Regions from separate parts of the Lysinibacillus sp. NPDC059133 genome, predicted to be linked through region 1. Evidence: riboswitches for the same ligand, from Rfam matches in the RefSeq annotation. Region 1 holds a riboswitch; the other holds the start of a gene.
The links. Region 1 has a riboswitch for S-adenosylmethionine ahead of ACFXN8_RS09585 (cyclase family protein). Riboswitches for the same ligand answer to the same signal wherever they lie in the genome.
Positions count from the first base shown of each region.

Region 1 (6,313 bases):
TGCTCCATATTATTTTGGCTTATGGATGCAAATTTCGCGTGACCTATCATTACACTACAATTTTGTTGAAGAGCTTCGTTAATACGAAACTGTATGAACGCTTGATGAATCCCTTGACTACGGGCTTTTGGCATTACAGCAGATGCGGCTAATATGGCTGTTCCATCATTTATATACAAGGAGCCGATACCAACGTCCTCACCCTGAAGAGAAGCGATATAAAACGACCAACCAGGCTTGTCATACAAAACTTTATTATTTGTCGCAACACTTTGTGCTAAAAATGCTGGCATGCCAAAACCTTCAACATAGATATTTCCGTAACGATCAAATTCGGCTTCATTCATTTGTCTTACCTTAATGGACGAATTCTTTGTTCTCCCTACCATCTCTTCATTTAGCTCACAATATAATGTTGCATGAAAATCACTCTGATAAAGGCCGGCGTTATGTAATTTTTGTAGTGAAGTAGCATTTGCGTATTGTGGCGCTAAATCAAAACGAGCTGGTATTTCTCTTTCCTTATAAAAGCTAAGGATTTGATCTATGGTATTCTCTGAACTAAAACTATCGCCCTTTACCACATTGTAAGAGGGACCGGGAATGTTTTTAACGGTGAAAGCATAGGCACCATCAAATTGACCAACCTCCACTCCCATTGCATTGTTCTGAATTTCCTTAATTGCATTCAGCCTCGACTCAAACATCTTAATTTCTGTCATTTCAAAGTGATCTGCCAAGTTTTTCGTTATTACCATGCATTATTCATCCCCCTACAAGATTTACTTTTCTACCATTAATTGTAACGAATACAGAAGACCGAACCATGTAAACTAATAAAAATTTCTTACAGCGAACCATTGATATCTCACAAAAGTTACCTCCACGTTTCTATGAAACTAAAAAGTGCGTACTTTTTTTTGCAATGGCATGGAAGCATAATAAGAAAGCAACAAAGCACAAACGAAAATCGGAGGACAGAAAAATGATTAATCATTTACAAGATACAATTACATTAAATAATGGCTTACAAATGCCTGGTATGGGTCTAGGCGTATTTCTAGTAGAGAATGATGTTACAGCAGAAATGGTGAAAAATGCGATCGAGGTTGGTTACCGTAGTATCGATACTGCTGCTATTTATGGTAATGAAGCAGGAGTTGGTGAAGGTATTCGTCAGGCACTAGCAACTACTGGTTTAAAACGTGAGGATTTATTTATTACATCAAAAGTATGGAACGATGGCTTGAGCTATGAAGAGACAATTGCAGCATACGAGGACAGCTTAGAAAAATTAGGGCTAGATTATTTAGACCTATATCTCATTCATTGGCCAGGTAAAAATAAATTTGCAGAAGCTTGGAGAGCACTCGAAGATTTATACGAGCAAGGGAAAATTAAAGCCATTGGGGTATGTAACTTCCATTTATCACATTTACAAGCCCTTCTGAAAATAGCTCGTATCACACCAGCTATTAACCAAGTGGAATTACATCCACGATTGCAACAAACTGAGGTACGTTCATTCTGTGAAGAGCACAATATACAAATGGAAGCTTGGGCACCATTAATGCAAGGTGGACTTCTTGAAAATGAAACTATTTCAAAAATAGCTGAAAAATACGGGAAATCAAACCCTCAAGTTATCTTGCGCTGGGATATTCAAAATGGTATCGTCACAATTCCAAAATCTGTGCGCAAAGAACGTATGATTCAAAACGCTGATATTTTTGATTTCTCACTAACTGATGAAGAGATGACTATCATTAACGCCATGAATCTAGATCAACGTGTTGGACCAAACCCAGATGAGTTTGATTTTGTCATGTAAACGATAGCTATGTAAACGTGAAAGAGACTGTCTTATTTTCTTAGTATAGAAAACTTTTTAGACAGTCTCTTTCCAATCTATTTAAGATGTATGCTTTATTGCGATATCTTCATCCCGTTGCATTAACAGAACATCTTCACCTTTTTCTTGTAGCACTTCGATATGTTTTTCACCCCAAGTGCAAAGGATGTTCAGCACCGGGTCCATCTCTTGACCATAAGGTGTTAACGAATATTCAACTTTTGGCGGCACTTGATTGAAAACCTTACGATTAATTAATCCAGACTGCTCCAATTCACGCAACTGGCTTGTTAGCATTTTTTGCGAAATGCCTGGAATCAATCGGCGAAATTCATTCGTACGAATCTGACCATGGTGGTTAAGATGACAAAGAATAATAGGTTTCCATTTGCCTCCAATGACTTCAAGAGTGGCTTCAACACCGATATTATAAACTTTTTTCATTGTAAACCCCCTGTAATATTCAAAAGTAACTAAAAGTACTCTATACAACTTTTAGGTATGTATGAATATTACTATACACTATACAAAAAATCAAAGGAGATATTAATAGAATGAATGATACAAAAGCGCCAAATGCTAAACTAACATTACTCGCACTTGCCATCAGTGCATTTGGTATCGGCTCTACAGAATTTATAAGCGTCGGATTACTTCCGTTAATTACAGAAGATTTTGACATAACGTTAAGTACTGCTGGTTTAACTGTATCCATATATGCACTAGGTGTAACTATTGGTGCACCGCTTTTAACAGCCTTAACATCGCGCCTTAGTCGCAAAAATGTATTACTGCTCGTTATGGTGCTGTTTATTATCGGTAATTTACTTGCTGCCTTAGCACCCTCATTCTCATTACTACTAACTGGGCGTGTTATTTCAGCATTAGCACATGGTGTGTTTATGTCCATTGCCACTGTTATCGCTGCAGATGTTGTAGCACCTAATAAACGAGCAAGTGCAATAGCTTTTATGTTTACAGGACTAACATTAGCTACTGTGACTGGTGTCCCACTAGGAACTTTTATTGGACAAGTAACTGATTGGCGAATGTCGTTTATTTTCATTGTCGTTATTGGCATTATCGGATTAATTAGTAATGCTCTGCTTGTGCCTAGTCAATTATCTAAAGGTAATCCAATATCTATTCGCGATATCGGGAAAGTATTAGGGAATATACGAATGTTATTAATTCTCTTTATTACAGCAATTGGATATGGTGGCGCATTCGTAGTATATACCTACGTTTCCCCTATTCTAGAGCAGTATATGGGCTATTCACCTCAAGCAATTGTCATAATCTTAGTTGTATATGGTATTTGTGTTGCCATCGGTAATACATTAGGTGGTCGTTTTGCTAATAATAACCCTTTGCGTTCAATCTTTATTATTTTTCTAGGCTTAGCATTAGCACTACTCGGCATCAACTTCTTTTTAGAATCATCCATCGTTGGATTAATAATGGTCTTTATGATGGGGCTATTTATGTTTATGAATGTACCGGGATTACAGCTTTATGCCGTTCAGCTTTCAGAAAAACATATACCATCAGCTATTTCAATGGCTTCAGCATTAAATATTTCAGCCTTTAACATTGGTATTTTTCTAGGATCATACATCGGAGGGTTTATCGTTCGCTACCAATCATTAGCTTATACTCCTATATACGGTTTCGGCATGGTGATGCTTGCCGCAGCTACTACATTTCTATGGTTACTCTTTGATAGAAACAAACAATAGGTATGTTGCTATAGGTAAAAATGTGAGGAAGGTGTTGTCTAAAAAGCCCCTTCCTTTTTGCTATTTATTAGATTCAAGGAAAGTATCATCAAAATATGCCTTGAAATTTGGATACAGATAGTCTAATGACGATTGAATATCGGCATCATCATCAAATAAAATTTCATGTTCAATTTCATATATTGCACAATTTTCTTCATCAGCATTATTATTTAAATCAATACAAATTATTTTTCCATACTCTGTATCCCATGTAAATGGAAGATATCCTAAAGTGCATAATGATGGATTAAACATATCCCTTACGTTATTTAAAGGTTCTTCAATACTTTGGTCAGGTATTACACCAAAATAATGATGATACGTTGAAATAAAAGCTTTATACCATTCGGGAAAATTAAGTCCGAACTCTTTTTCTAACGTTTGAATATCTTCCTCTGTTACAGTAGAAGGAATCATTCTCCACATAGACCACTCTGCATCGATATCAACTACTTTCATTTCTTCAGGTACGTCAGGGCACATCCACCTACAAAATCCTGCTTCAGACACCTGATTATAACGTTCATAGTAAACTTCAAAACCATTTTTTATGTATGCACGAATATCCATCTTAATAACTCCTTTTGAAGAAGAATAAATTGGTCAAGATTTAAGCCATTGAACTGAGCCCCTTTTCGCTCAGGCTTTTCAAAGCATTAGCCATTAACACCGAAAGTCTTTGTTGTACATAAGATAATGTATCAGCTATAGGATAGGAGGAATTTAGTTGTATTACAATCCTTATTCGTATTTTGTCTATCCTAATTATTATCCGGCATGGGTAATGGCGAATCAACCAACAATTCAACACCCTTCTAGCCATCTAGCAATGCCGACAACCCCAACGAATAGAAGTCCATTTCCAATCGTCAATACAAAGAAATTGAAGACTTCCGCGAAACGGACCAAGGTTATTATGCAGCAAGCACAATTACTTACGGATAAAATTGATGAATCAGAGCAATTTGCGCATGATCTTATGAATGCAGCACAACAATCAAATAAAACGGAAGTTGAAAAATTAATTGCGTCAACAGGCATTACTATAAAATTCGAAACTACCTATACACCAGATGGAATTCGTATAATATTTACTGATAGTAGCTGTTGTAAGCTTACATTAATTTTGAATTGGTGAAGAGTTGGCCCTTTGAAGAGGGCCCTCTTTTTTTCCTTTAACATCTTTATGAATTTTAACCTTGTATCCCTATTGAACTTGTAAACTATAAATAAATATGCTAAAGTGTTTGTAAACATTATTTCTGAAAATTCTTATATCGCATTTTCTTATCAAGAGAGACGGAGGGATTGGCCCTATGAAGTCTCAGCAACCAGCCTATAGGTATGGTGCTAATTCCAATTGGCGAAATTTAGCCTTGAAGATGAGAAGACTTACTTTAGTTGCTTTGCACAAGAGTCCTCTTTCTACAAGGAGGGCTCTTTTTTATTGTTGCATCCAAAAATAATTAAAAGAAAGCAGGAAGATATTATGGCAAACGAACTTTTACAAGCAATTCAACTATTGAAATCGAAAGAATGGGTGGATTTAACACATACATTTGGTCCTAATTCGCCCCACTTCTTTATGTTTGATGATGCAAAATTTGAAACATTATTTTCCCATGATGATGGCTTCTTTGCGCAGCAATTCACTTTCTCTGGGCAATATGGAACACATATCGATCCACCTATCCATTTTGTGCGAGATACGCGCTATTTAGAGGAATTGGAGCTAAAAGAACTAGTGCTACCACTAATCGTTATTGATAAATCGAAGGAAGCTGAAATTAATAACGATTACACGTTAAGTGTTCAAGATATTCTTGACTTTGAAGCTGAATATGAAGAAATCGAAGCAGGTACCTTCGTTGCGCTGCGTACGGATTGGAGTAAACGTTGGCCAGATAAAGAGGCTTTCAGTAACAAGGATGCGGATGGTCATAATCATATTCCTGGCTGGGGATTAGAAGCGTTACAATTTTTATTCAACGAACGAAAAGTAAGTGCTATTGGCCACGAAACCTTTGATACGGATTCAGCAACAGATTTTCGTAAAAATGGTAAGCTAGATGGCGAATATTTTGTGCTTGAGCAAGATACTTACCAAATTGAGCTTATGACAAATTTGGATAAGCTCCCTCCAAAAGGTGCTGCTATTTTCAATATTGTACCAAAGCCTGAGAAAGCCTCTGGATTCCCTGTGCGTTCATTCGCAATATTACCTTAAAAGATAAAAAGGTCTGGTTCATCCTGAGTAGGTATTGAATCAGACCTTTTTTACTTTGGCGAATTCCTTTTTTTGAAAATAAAATAAACGATTAACATTAGTATTAGGAACAATACTATAAGATAAATACTGTAGCGGGATAAATATACCCCAACATAACGCCAGTTCTCCCCAAGTACCTTTCCTAAGGTAATAAAAGTAAATGTCCATATAACTGCTCCCGTATAGGCAAAGAAAGCAAATTTTTTATAAGGATAATTATTAATAGCCGCAATATATGCTGTAAGATGACGCACACCAGGAATAAAATATCCTATTAATAATAATCCCGGCCCTATTTTTGCAAATAATTTTCTAGTAAAGTCAATTTTCTGTTCAGTAATATGGATTTTCGGACCGTATTTTTGCAATAACGGTAGCCCAAATCTATAGCCTATATAGTAGCTCAGAGTA
Region 1 is NZ_JBHZDH010000013.1:68,187-74,499, reverse strand. Features, by position in the region: gene ACFXN8_RS09615 (GNAT family N-acetyltransferase) at 1-758, opposite strand, end outside; gene ACFXN8_RS09610 (aldo/keto reductase) at 986-1,831, shown strand; gene ACFXN8_RS09605 (winged helix-turn-helix transcriptional regulator) at 1,913-2,296, opposite strand; gene ACFXN8_RS09600 (MFS transporter) at 2,407-3,591, shown strand; gene ACFXN8_RS09595 (SMI1/KNR4 family protein) at 3,652-4,203, opposite strand; gene ACFXN8_RS09590 (YuzC family spore coat inner layer protein) at 4,361-4,771, shown strand; SAM riboswitch class I at 4,918-5,022, shown strand; gene ACFXN8_RS09585 (cyclase family protein) at 5,123-5,860, shown strand; gene ACFXN8_RS09580 (DedA family protein) at 5,911-6,313, opposite strand, start outside.

Region 2 (6,313 bases), on a different contig from region 1:
TTCGAATGCCAAGAACAATTGGACCAGCAGTATCCATTGTTGGAACATTAGTGATCGGTCAAGCAGCCGTAGAAGCAGGAATTGTTTCAGCCGTAATGGTCATTATTGTGGCACTAACAGCCATTAGTAGCTTCTTGTTCCCTGCCTATGGCTTATCCAATACAGTTCGTGCGCTTCGTTTCCCATTAATGATTGTATCAGCAATAGTTGGATTGTTTGGTCTTATGTTTGGACTTATGATCATCATCCTGCACTTATGTAGCCTACGAACTTTCGGTGTTCCATATTTAAGTCCGTTCGGTCCATTAGTTTTACAGGATCAAAAAGATGCACTAGTGTTGTTCCCGCGTAGAGCTTTATTGACTCGACCACGCTTAATTAGTCAAAAAAATACTGTCAGAGGTCATAAATATTTTAATACGAAAAAAAGGAATCAATCAAATGTGTAAACGAGGAATGCACCATGGCAAAATGTAAGGCAATATGTTTACTAATGATTCTTACTTTACTTTTAAGTGGTTGCTGGAGTAAGCGTGAACTCAATGAATTAGCGATTGTCGCTGCATTAGGAATAGATAAAGTAGATCATGAATTTGAGATAACTGTTCAAGTTGTAGATACTGGTGAAATCTCCACCAAACAGCCTACTTCAGGACGATCACCAGTGATCACTTACCAGGCAAAAGGTAAAACGGTATTTGAGGCCATTAGAAAAATGACAACAGTAACTGCTAGAAAACTTTATTTTTCTCATCTACAAATAGTTGTGCTCGGTGATGAATTAGCAAAAGAAGGAATTAGCGAGCCATTAGATTTAATTTCAAGAGATCATGAATTCAGAAATGATTTCGATGTCATCGTTGCTCATGACGCGACTGCCGATGAAGTTTTAAATGTATTAACACCTATCGAAAAAGTACCAGCAAATAAAATGCTAAAATCTCTTAAAACATCAGAGAAATCTTGGGGTACAACTCAATCCATTAAAATTGATGAATTAATCAATACTTTAAATAACAAAGAAAAAAGTGTAGTCATGTCTGCCATTGAAATCCATGGGGATAAAAATGTTGGAATGGAACAAACGAATGTTAAAAGATCGAAATCTCCTGTGCTATTGAGGTATACGGGCTTAGCTGTATTTAAAGAAGATAAATTCATTGGGCTTTTAACGGAAGATGAGAGTAGAAGCCTCGGTTTTTTAATGGACAAAATAGAAAGTACCATTGAAATTCTTGCTTGCCCTAAGGGAGGTACGTTATCAACTGAAATTACGCACTCAAAGACGAAAATAAAAGGTAAATTTGAAAAAGGAGCTCCTAAAATCAATGTTTCTATAGATGTTAGCCAAAATGTCGGAGAAGTTGAATGTAATATAGATCTTACTAAAGAAAAATCGATTCTAAACATCAATAAAAAAACGGAAGAACTTATTAAAAAACGAATCGAAAAAACAATCAGTACAGTTCAGCAAAATTATCGGGTCGATATTTTTGGATTTGGTGCAGCACTTCATCGCACAAATCCTAAAGAGTGGAAAAAAATAAAAAAAGACTGGCTAACTATATTTCAAGAGCTACCAGTTAAAGTTGAAGTACATGTGAACACACAAGGATTAGGGACGATGGAAAACTCATTAGTGAATAAGACGAAGGGAGAATAAGCCATGATTATGACGATATTCATTCTAATCATTTCTGCTAGTATTGCCTTTGCCTTCATTCCAACATTAAAAAAAAATAAAGAAACGAAAACGATCGTTATTTTTTCGATTTTTTTATTGCTAGGTGCTGCATTAAATATTGCGGTCTCATTAAGGCTCAAAATTCCGAGCCCACTAGACTTAATTACCTTTATTTTTTCACCAATTAAAGATTTAATCGTCTCCCTGACAAAATAATAAGGCAACTTTATGTTAAGAAAAGGGGTATCGTTCATGATGGAAAAAGAAATAATTAGTTCAAGACAATTTATGATCATTACCCTTCTCTTTTCAATTGGCACAGCCATTTTAATTATCCCTGCAAGTGTAACAAGCGAAGCAAAGCAAGATGCATGGATTGCAGCGATCATTGGTGTCGTTTTAAGTTTGCCCATAATAAAGCTTTTCGTTGCTTTAGGAAATAGAACACCTACCCTTACATTTGTAGAGGCTAATGAAAAGATATTAGGTCGTTTTTTCGGAAAAATTACTGCAATTTGCTTTATAATTATATCCTTACTTTCTGCCGGTGAATTATTATATTTCATTGGAATTTTCATGAAAACGGAAATAATGCCAGAAACACCTACAATGGCCTTTGCATTTATGTTCAGTATTATCATTATTTATGCTGCATTTCTAGGAATTGAAGTTTTTGCTCGTTCTGCAGAAATACTGTTTCCAATATTTGCCCTAATTTTCATTTTCTTTGTAATTTTCATTTCACCATCCATCCAGATTGAAAATTTACAGCCAATAATGGAAACACCAAAAAAATCAGTATTCTTTAGTATGATTCGATTTATAAGTCTTTTTTCATTCCCGCTTGTTGTATTATTAACGATTTTCCCTTCCGCAGTTAACGTCCAAAAATCTGCACAAAAAGGTTTTTACATTGGCACAATTATTGGAGGAATTGCCTTAATTTTGATCATCGCACTGTCTATCCTTGTCCTAGGTCCCGAAAATACAGCTGCTAGGACATTTCCTAGCTATTCATTAGCTCAAAGAATTTCAATCGGTAATTTTTTGCAGCGTATTGAAGTAATTATGGCCGCCATGTGGATAATCTCAATTTATATTAGAACTTTTATGTATTTTTATGCTTCGGTTATCGGTATCGCACAAATATTTAAAATTAAAAATCATCGACCGCTCATTTTTCCACTCGGTATGATTATCCTTGGAATTTCACAAATTGTTCATCCTAATATCATTCATTCAGATATTTACAATAGAGATACATGGCCAATATTTTCCTTCGTTTTCATGATTTTATTACCATTAGTTTTATTACTTGTCGCGATGATTCGTAAAATTAATGGGAATCAAGGAAATACTACGCAATGTAGTAGTAATACACAAAATGAAAATGGTAGTAATAACGGAAATGCTACACAAAGTGACAGTAGTAGCAATAGCCAAAATTCTTCTCAGAGTCAAAATTGCAGTAATGGTGGTAATGCTTCTCAAAATGAAAGTAGTAACAATGACCAAAATTCTTCTCAGAGTCAACATAATAGCAGCAATGGTGGTAATGCTTCTCAAAATGAAAGTAGTAACAATGACCAAAATTCTTCTCAGAGTCAAAATAGCAACAATGGTGGTAATGCTTCTCAAAATGAAAGTAGTAACAATGGCCAAAATTCTTCTCAGAGTCAACATAGCAGCAATGGTGGTAATGCTTCTCAAAATGAAAGTAATAACAATGGCCAAAATTCTTCTCAGAGTCAAAATAGCAGTAATAGCGGAAATGCTTCTCAAAGTGAAAGTAACAATAACGAAAACGCTGTTCAAAATGAAAGTAGCAGTAATGCCGAAAAGCCTACACAAAGTGAAAATAGCAACAATGGCGGAAATGCTCCTAAAAGTATGAGTGACAACGATACCGGTAATACTACACAGAATGATAGCGATACCGGCAATACTCCAAATAGTGATAAGAATGGAAAATCGCCAGACAATTAACAGCAATGTGGTTCATCACCAAAAGTTGTGCGTGACATTTGTTGATTAGAGTGGAGACTGGGCGACTCTTCAGGGACCAGCGTCACGCGTCACAGATAAGACCCTGCAGCGAAGCGGAGCGGCTCATCGGACGCCTCAGGAAAGCGCCCAGTCGGGAACATAGTAAAGTAAAAAATGATGACCCTAAAATATCAAGGTCATCATTTTTAATTGCTATTGAACATTAATCAATTATGCCTCGGCATAATTGCGTACGGAGTGCTAACGCAGCGTCAGCAACGTGTGTTGACTGTGCGAAAGCGTAGTGAAACGTAGCGACAGCGGCAGCAACGGATATTTGGACACCCGCTGAAAGAAGTTAAATATGATATTCAATTTGATCAACGAAATCCCATTCGTATGGTGTTTCTTGGTAAACATAGTAGTTCAGCCAATTTGAGAATAATAAATGTGTATGGGCACGCCACGTATTAATCGGTTCATTTCCTGGATCATCATTTGGGAAGTAATTCACGGGTACCTCAATATCTAATCCTTTCGCAACATCACGACTATATTCATCCGCTAAAGTTGTCGCATCATATTCAAGATGGCCAGTAATCATAATGTTTTTATTATCCTTAGATTGCACAATGAAAACACCCGCATCTTCTGAATAAGATAGTAATCGTAAATCAGGATGGTTAAGTACTTCATCAATTGATACGGATGTATAACGTGAATGTGGTGCCGTAAATGAATCACTAAAGCCACGTACTAAATCCACCGTTAAATCCGTAATGACATGAGAGTATACACCTGAGCATTTAGCAGGAAGCTCAATTTTACCGATATCGTAATGATGGTATAACGCTGCCTGAGCACCCCAACATATATGTAAGACTGATGTTACGTTTGTTTTGGACCAATCCATAATTTCTGAAATTTCCTGCCAGTAGTTCACTTCTTCAAATGCCATTTTTTCTACTGGTGCACCCGTAATAATCATGCCATCATAGCGACGATGACGAATTTGATTAAACGTCGTATAAAATAATTGCAAATGTGATTTACTAACATTTTTCGATTCATGTGTAGCCGTATTTAAAAATGTAATATTCACCTGTAACGGTGTATTACCTAATAAACGTAGTAATTGCAGCTCTGTTTTTTCTTTTTCCGGCATTAAATTAAAAATTAAGATATTTAATGGACGAATTTGTTGAGTTTTCGCTCTGTCCTCTTCCATAACGAATATTTTTTCCTCACGTAAATGTTCTCCAGCTGGTAAGTTTTTTGGAATATTAATTGGCATCTTGCATTCCCCTCTCTAGTTAAAATCAATTGGGCCTTAGTCTCCATGCACAGGCCCTGTTCAAAGCTCATTAAGTCTTCTTTTTCGATGAAATTAAAAAATCCCCCTCATTCCATTTGAGATAGAATGAGAAGGATTTTTCCACGTTCACTCTTATCTCTCAAAGGACAAATCCTTTGCTGGAATTAGCACCTTTCTAACTTTTGTTAGAGGTTGCTGAAGCGTCATCGGGCCAAATCCCTCAACTTCTCATGATAAGATTATTTAATTAAAAAGAATTGTAACACGAACAATTAAGAATATCAATAATACATAGAATATTTTGTTATTAACCATGCATGTCATGATGTAATTTGTTTAACACTAATCTTGAAACTATGTCTACATATTTTATGGTAAACAAGCTGTAATTATGTTAACATATACCTTTAGTAACAGAGAGGAACGTGAATAGTTTGATTAAAATTGAATTTCCAAAACCAGATTTAGTAATTCGCCAACGCGAACAAGATTTAAAGCCAGGTGATGTACCAATCACACCGTACCATGGTTTTATTGATTTCCATAAAATCACACGTGAAAACGGTGGTATTTTCTTATTTTACAATGAAGAGAACGAACTATTATTTGTCGGTAAAGCTCGTAAAATTCGTCAACGTATTAAGAAGCATTTTGAGGACAATGTGTCACCGATGAAAAATCATCGTAATGAAATTTTCAAAATTGAAGTGTATGAAGTGGAAGATCCAATGGAACGTGAAATTTACGAAACATACGCGATCAATTCATTCCGCGCTAAATACAATGTTGATAAAGTTTTTTATTAAGATAAAAAATACTATTTAACAAAAAATAAGAGTCTGCTCGCCATCCTGTAATGTACATGATGGCGAGCAGATTCTTTTTAATATTTTACTCTACAAAAAATGCTTTACGTTCTTTCGTAATCCATTCCTCAAGCTCCATCTCATCGCGCTTTAACAGTCGATTAACAAGCACGTCATGCCATATATAATCCTCTAATAAATAGATATGAACAGGATCATTTGTAATAAAAGCCGTTTCTTGATTTGACGGTGAGTGACCATAAATCATCTCTTGACCATCTACAGACAGAATAAACCAATGGGGCGTGGAAGCTGTCCTCGTATATTGAGTAACGCGATGCTGGTCAATGGTTGCAACATTTTCATCCACATACAATGTAATACCATGAACCGGAATGTGCTGAGCGACCGCATGTATATCTTCTCGCAATTCTTCATACATATCTACCCACATTGATAATAGTACTTTTTTCTCCGCTTTTTTTAATAACGACTGACAATAATTGACGATTGCCTCTTTTC
Region 2 is NZ_JBHZDH010000004.1:136,249-142,561, forward strand. Features, by position in the region: gene ACFXN8_RS03980 (spore germination protein) at 1-449, shown strand, start outside; gene ACFXN8_RS03985 (Ger(x)C family spore germination protein) at 464-1,663, shown strand; gene ACFXN8_RS03990 (hypothetical protein) at 1,667-1,900, shown strand; gene ACFXN8_RS03995 (GerAB/ArcD/ProY family transporter) at 1,937-3,670, shown strand; gene metA (homoserine O-acetyltransferase MetA) at 4,029-4,964, opposite strand; SAM riboswitch class I at 5,115-5,225, opposite strand; gene ACFXN8_RS04005 (nucleotide excision repair endonuclease) at 5,420-5,791, shown strand; gene ACFXN8_RS04010 (TrmB family transcriptional regulator) at 5,877-6,313, opposite strand, start outside.
Region 2: it holds a riboswitch for S-adenosylmethionine, as region 1 does, so the genes downstream of both, metA (homoserine O-acetyltransferase MetA) here and ACFXN8_RS09585 (cyclase family protein) in region 1, are expected to answer to the same signal.